2 regions of the Kitasatospora sp. NPDC088861 genome follow, and region 1 is predicted to be linked to the other one. Evidence: riboswitches for the same ligand, from Rfam matches in the RefSeq annotation. Region 1 holds a riboswitch; the other holds the start of a gene.
The links. A riboswitch is a leader RNA that binds a small molecule or an ion and turns the genes downstream of it on or off. The one in region 1 is predicted to bind guanidine.
Positions count from the first base shown of each region.

Region 2: it holds a riboswitch for guanidine, as region 1 does, so the genes downstream of both, ACIP37_RS26305 (SMR family transporter) here and ACIP37_RS11105 (MBL fold metallo-hydrolase) in region 1, are expected to answer to the same signal.

Region 1 is NZ_JBIVJF010000004.1:432,267-435,618, forward strand. It holds gene fhuB (Fe(3+)-hydroxamate ABC transporter permease FhuB) at 1-90, shown strand, start outside; gene fes (enterochelin esterase) at 112-1,227, shown strand; guanidine-III (ykkC-III) riboswitch at 1,305-1,365, shown strand; gene ACIP37_RS11105 (MBL fold metallo-hydrolase) at 1,378-2,232, shown strand; gene ACIP37_RS11110 (DHA2 family efflux MFS transporter permease subunit) at 2,298-3,352, opposite strand, start outside.
Region 2 is NZ_JBIVJF010000018.1:105,598-108,949, reverse strand. It holds gene ACIP37_RS26315 (xanthine dehydrogenase family protein molybdopterin-binding subunit) at 1-1,154, shown strand, start outside; tRNA gene ACIP37_RS26310 (tRNA-Cys) at 1,251-1,322, opposite strand; guanidine-III (ykkC-III) riboswitch at 1,408-1,474, shown strand; gene ACIP37_RS26305 (SMR family transporter) at 1,518-1,832, shown strand; gene ACIP37_RS26300 (MFS transporter) at 1,949-3,352, shown strand, end outside.

The DNA of each region.
Region 1 (3,352 bases):
GTGGAGATCCCGGTCGGCATCGTCACCACCGTCCTCGGCGGCCCCTTCCTGCTCTGGGTGCTGCTCGGCCGCAAGGGCACCCCCGCTTAACCTTCCCGAGGAGTACCGCAGATGGAAACCCTTCCCCTCGTCGAGCCCGATCCGGCCGACCCCGCCTACCGCCTGGTCACCTTCGTGCACGAGGACGCGTCGTGCGACGGCGTGCTCGCCCTCCTGCACACCGTCACCGACAAGGACCGGCACGCCGGCGACCTCGCCCCGCACCTGATGACCCGCCGCGACGACGGCCGCTGGTCGATCACCTACCGGCTGCGCGCCGACCACCGGGCGTCCTACCAGCTGTACCCGTTCCGGGGGGACGCCCCCGGCACCGCCCGGGCGGACTGGCTGCGCGTCCTCGACCACGCCCGCCCCGACCCGCACGACGCCGCCCCCCGGCTGCCCGCCCGCGACGGGCGCCACCCGTCGTCCGTGCTCAGCCTGCCCGACGCCCCCGCCCAGCCGTACGTCCGGCGGCGCGACGGCGTGCCGCGCGGGCGGACGGTGGCCCACGAGGTGGCCGGGCGGCGGGTGGACGTCCACCTCCCCGCCGGGGGCGGGCCTTCCGCCGGCGGCGGGCCGTTCGCGGTGGCCGTGCTGCTGGACGGCGAGATGTGGGGCGAGGTGCTGTCGGTCGGCGACACCCTCGACAACCTGGCGGCGGACGGCGCCATCCCGCCCACCGTCGCCCTGCTCGTCCACACCATGGGCCCCTGCCGACCCGACGACCTCAGCTGCAACCCGGCCTTCGTCGACCTCCTCGCCGACCGCCTCCTCCCCTGGGCGGCGGCGGAGTTCGGCACCACCACCGACCCGGCCGCCACCGTGATCGCCGGCCAGAGCGCGGGCGGCCTCACCGCCGCCTTCGCCGCGTTCCGGCGCCCCGACCGCTTCGGCGGCGCGCTCTGCCAGTCCGGTTCCTTCTGGTGGCCGGACGAGACCGAGTTCGACGAGGGCAGTGAGTGGCTGACCCGCCAATTCGCCCGCGAGCAAAGGCGGGAGGCCCGGTTCTACGTCGAGGTCGGCCTCCAGGAGTGGATGCTGCTCCCGCAGAACCGTCACCTGCGCGACGTCCTCACCGCCCGCGGCTACGACCTCGCGTACCGCGAGTTCAACGGCGGCCACGACTACGCCTGTTGGCGCGGCGGGCTGGCGGACGGGCTGGCGCACCTGCTGGGGCGTGCCTGAGAACTCCCGGTGGACCATCCGGACCGACGGCGGCCGAGGCGTCCCGCCACCCGGGCGTGCTAGCGTCCCGGTGGCGGCGCGCCGGTGACCGCCCCGGACGAGATGTGCGCCGTACCCGGCCCGCCAAGACGACGCACCGAGGGAGACGTCATGGCCGCCGGTGCCCCGATCGCCCGTCCGCTCGACGTGCGGTGGATCCACGGGTCCCCGTCCGCGAAGCACAACACGGACCCGGACATCCAGGTCCACGCGTACGACGAGCACACCGTCATCCTGCGGCAGAACAAGGCGGTCGACTACGAGGCGCCGTTCCTGTTCCTGCTGTTCGGGGGCGAGCGGGCGGTCCTGATCGACACCGGGGCCACCGCCTCCGCCGCGTACTTCCCCCTGCGCACCGTGGTCGACGGACTCATCGACCAGTGGCTCGCCGACCACCCCCGCGACGGCTACGGACTGCTCGTCCTGCACACCCACCCGCACGGCGACCACGTCGCGGGCGACGGGCAGTTCGCCGACCGGCCCGCGACGACCCTGGTCGGCGCCGACCCGGCCACGGCCTGGCCGTACTTCGGCTTCGACCAGGACCCGGACGCCGTCGCGCGGGTGGACCTGGGCGGCGGCCGGGTGCTCGAATGCCTGGCCACCCCGGGCCACCACCCGGCGGCCGTCACCTACTACGACCCGTGGACGGGCCTGCTGCTCACCGGCGACACCGTCTACCCGGGCCGCCTCTACATCGACGACTGGCCGGCCTTCACCCGCACCGTCGACCGGCTGATCGACTTCGCCGAACGCCGCCCGGTGACGCACCTGCTCGGCTGCCACATCGAGATGACCCGCACCCCCGGCGTCGACTACCCCATCCGCACGACCCACCAACCCGACGAGCCGCCCCTGCAGCTGACCGTCGGACACCTCCGGGCCATCCGCACCGCACTCGCCGACCTCGGCGACCGACCGCGCCGGCACGCCCTGCCCGACCTGATCCTCTGGCCGAGCGCCTGAGCCCGGAAGGCCGCGTCCAACGAACTGACGCCGCACCCCGCGGTCGCGGGGTGCGGCGTGGCTGTTCAGTCGGCGGGGGGTGGTGCCGGCGCCTCCCAGGGGAGGCGGGTGGTGAGGAGGGTGCCGGCGGCGACCAGGGCGGCGGTGAGCAGAAGGGCGAGGCGGTAGGGGCCGGGTGAGCCGCCGTCGGTGTCCAGGGCGCCGATGAGGGCGGCGGTGGCGGCGATGCCGAGGGCGCCGCCGAGGGTGCGGACGATGGTGAACAGGCCCATGGCGCGGCCCATCGCGGGCCCGGGGACGTCGGCGAAGCCGGCGATCTGGACGGTGAGCACGGCGGTGCCCAGGACGAGCCCGACCGCGAACATCAACGCCCGTACGACCCAGGGGTTCTCGGCGAAGCCGAGGGCGGCCAGGACGAGGGCGGCGAGCAGCAGCGCGGGCAGCGCGAGGCGGCGGGGGCCGAACCGGGGCAGCAGGCGGTCGACCACCTGGGAGGCGGCCATCAGGCCGATCGCCTCGGGGAAGACGCTCAGCCCGGCGTCGAGGGCCGAGGCCCCGAGGGCGGCCTGGTAGAGCAGCGGGAGGACGAACAGGGCGCCCATCAGGCCGGCCGAGGTGAGCAGGGCCAGCCAGGTGGCGGTGCCGAAGGTGCGGTCGGCGAGCTGCCGCAGGTCCACCAGTGGTTCGGCGGAGCGGAGTTGGTGGCGCACGGCGATGACGAGCAGGAGGAGACCGGCCACGCCGCTGAGCGCCACTCCCGGCGAGGACCAGCCGTGCGCGGGGCCGAAGCCGAGCGCGTAGGTGAGCAGTCCGAGGCCGGGGGTGGCGAGCAGGAAGCCGGTGGTGTCGAAGCGGCCGGCCGGGGGCTCGTCCGCCGCGCGCAGGCCGATGAGCCCGGTCACGACGGCCGCGACCCCGACCGGCACGTTGACCAGGAACAGCCAGTGCCAGGAGAGGTGTTCGGTCAGGAGGCCGCCGAGCGGCGGGCCGAGGGCGGGCATCAGGGCGGTCGGGACGATCAGGATCCGGCCCAGGCCGGCCCGCTCGTGCGGGGCGAAGGCCCGGAACAGCAGGGTCATCCCGACGGGGGTGAGCAGCCCGCCGGCCACGCCCTGGACGG
Region 2 (3,352 bases), on a different contig from region 1:
GGATCGGCGTGGACCCGGTGGAGATCCGCCGCCGCAACGCGATGGCCACCGGCGACGCGATGCCTACCGGACAGGCCGTCACCTGCCCGGCGCCGGTCGGCGCGCTGCTGGAGGCCGTCGCGGCCGAGCCGCTGCCGGCCCTGCCGGTGGACGACCCGGACGCCGAGTGGCTGCTGCCGGGCGGGCCCGGTGGGGCCGGCGACCCGGCGGCGGTGCGGCGCGGGATCGGCTACGCCGTCGGCATGGTGCACATGCTCGGCGCGGAGGGCGAGGACGAGGTCTCCACCGCCACCGTGCGGGTCAGCGGCGACCACGCCACGGTGATCTGCGCGGCCGTCGACTCCGGACAGGGCTTCGCCACGCTGGCCCGGCAGATCGTGCAGACCGTGCTGGGCGTCAGCGAGGTGTACATCGCGCCGGCCGACAGCGACCAGTCCATCGCCGGTCCCTCCGCCCGTGGCCGGCACACCTGGGTCTCCGGCGGCGCCGTCGAGCGCGCCGCGCTGATGGTCCGCCACCAGCTGCTCCAGCCGATCGCCGCCAACTTCGGGATGTCGGTGGAACTGCTGCAGATCGCCGACGGCAAGATCACCTCGTACGACGGGGTGCTCGGCATGCCGGTCGCCGAGGCGCTGGAGGGCAAGGAGCTCTGGGCGACGGCCCAGTGCCGCCCGCACCCCACCGAGCCGCTGGACGAGTCCGGGCAGGGCGACGCCTTCGTGTCGATCGCGTTCTGCGCGATGCGCGCGGTGGTGGACGTGGACATCGAGCTGGGCGCCGTCCGGGTGGTCGAGATGACGGTCGCCCAGGACGTCGGCCGGGCGCTGAACCCGCGGCAGATCGAGGACCGGATCGAGGCGGGCGTGGCCCAGGGCGTCGGCCTGGCGCTGCTGGAGGACCTGCGCACCGAGGGCGGCGTGCTGCTGAACCCCTCGCTCACCGGCTACCGGCTGCCCACCGCGCTGGACACCCCGCAGGTGCGCATCGCCGCCCTGCTGGAGGAGCGGGACGTGGTCGCCACCTTCGGGGCCAAGGCGGTCAGCGCCGCCCCCGCGGTGGTCGCCCCGGCGGCCGTGGCCGCCGCCGTCCGGGCGGCCACCGGCCTGCCGGTCGGCCGGCTGCCGATCCGGCCGGAGGACGCGGTCGCGGTCTGACGGGCGGGGGCGGCGGCTTCGGCCGACCGCCCCGGAAATACCGGAAACAGGAATTGCCGGTCGACGGAATGTCGACCGGCAATTCCATTTCCGGCGAGGCCATGACGGGAATCGAACCCGTGTACACCGCTTTGCAGACGGTTCCCTAAGCCACTCGGGCACACGGCCAGTGAATTCATAGTGGCGGAATGCGCGGGGGGCCGTCAACGGCGGAATGTAAATTCTGTATGGCGGCTTGTGCTACGGTCGGAACCAGGTGGTCGGTTGCCCGGCCGCCCCGGACGAGCGCGTCGTACCCGGTGACGACAAGACGGCGCAGTTCAGCGGCAATCCGGCCGCTGTGGACTGCGGAGGTAGGCCGTCATGGCATGGCTCGTTCTGATCATCTCGGGTGTCCTGGAGACCGTGTGGGCGGTGGCCCTGGAGTCGTCCAAGGGCTTTTCCCGGCTCACCCCCAGCCTCGTCTTCGGTGTGGCCCTGCTGCTGAGCATGGGCGGGCTGGCGTACGCGATGCGCACCATTCCGATCGGCACCGGCTACGCGGTCTGGGTCGGCATCGGTGCGGTCGGCACCGCGCTCTACGGCATGGCCGTCCTGGGGGACGCGGTGACGGCGGCCCGGATCGGCTGCCTGCTGCTCATCGTCTCCGGCGTGGTCGGCCTGAAGGTGCTCCACTGACCGCCGCCTGAGCTTCGCCCGCCCTTCCCCCGACCCCGGTCCTAGGCCCAGCGACCTAGCTGGTCACCGACTCGGGTCAGGGGTCATGAAGGCAGACGGCCCTTACGATGTTACGTATGACCACTGCCTCCCCCACCTCGGTCGACTCCGCCTCGATACCCTCCGAACTCGACCCAGGTGGCGGGGTCCTCAGCGGCCGCTACCGCGCTCTGACGCTGGGGATCGTGTCGGTGGTCCTGGTGATCGCCTTCGAGGCGACCGCCGTCAACACCGCGATGCCGACCGCGGCCCGCCAGCTGAACGGCATCGGGCTGTACGCCTTCGCCTTCTCCGGCTACTTCACCACCACGCTGTTCGCGCTGGTCGTCTCCGGGCAGTGGTGCGACCGGCGCGGGCCGATGCAGCCGCTGTTCACCGGCATCGCGGTGTTCGGTGTGGGCCTGGTGGTGGCCGGGACGGCGCCGGGCATGTGGGTGTTCGTGGCCGGGCGGGCGATCCAGGGCCTGGGCGGCGGGCTGGTGATCGTCGCGCTGTACGTGGTGGTCGGCCGGGCCTACCCGGAGCGGCTGCGGCCGGCGGTGTTCGCGGCCTTCTCCTCGGCCTGGGTGCTGCCCTCGATCATCGGGCCGCTGGTCTCCGGCGCGATCACCCAGCACCTCGGCTGGCGCTGGGTGTTCCTGGCCGTGCCGGTGCTGATCCTGCTGCCGCTGGCCGTGATGGGCCCCGCGCTGACCCGCTCCGAGCGGGAGCACCCGGTGGCCAGGGGCTCGGACTTCGACCGCCGGCGCACCCTGCTGGCCGCGATGGCGGCGCTCGGTGCCGGCCTGCTGCAGTACGCGGGCGGGCGGCACGACCTGATCGGGCTGCTCCCCGGGATCGTCGGGGCGGCGCTGCTGGTGCCGGCCGTCCTGGGGCTGTTGCCCGAGCGGACCCTGCGGGCAGGGCGGGGGCTGCCGGCGGTGATCCTGCTGCGCGGACTGGCGGCCGGGGCGTTCCTCGGGGCCGAGGCCTTCGTTCCGCTGATGATGACCACCGAGCGCGGCCTCTCGCCGACGATGTCGGGGCTCACCCTGACCAGCGGCGGGCTCACCTGGGCGCTGGGCTCCTGGCTACAGGGGCGGCCGGGAGCCGAGCGCTACCGCGAGGCGATGATCCGGGGCGGGTTCGTGCTGACCGCGGTGGCGATCGCGGGCGCCGCGCTGGTGCTGGTCCCGGCGGTGCCGGCCTGGGTGGCGGCGGTGGCCTGGGGCGTCGGCGGCATCGGGATGGGACTGACGGTCGCGAGCGTCAGCGTGCTGATGATGAAGCTCTCCGCGCCGGAGGACGCCGGGGTGAACTCGGCGGCCCTGCAGATGAGCGACGCGCTGGGCAACGTCCTGCTGACGGGCCTGGCGGGGGTGATGTTCGCGGTGCTGGGCGGCGGCTCGCTCGCCGCCGCCCACGAGGGCGCCGGGGCCACCGCCTCGTCCGGGGCCGCCGGCTCGCCCGGGGCCTTCGCGGTGATCCTGCTGGCCATGGCC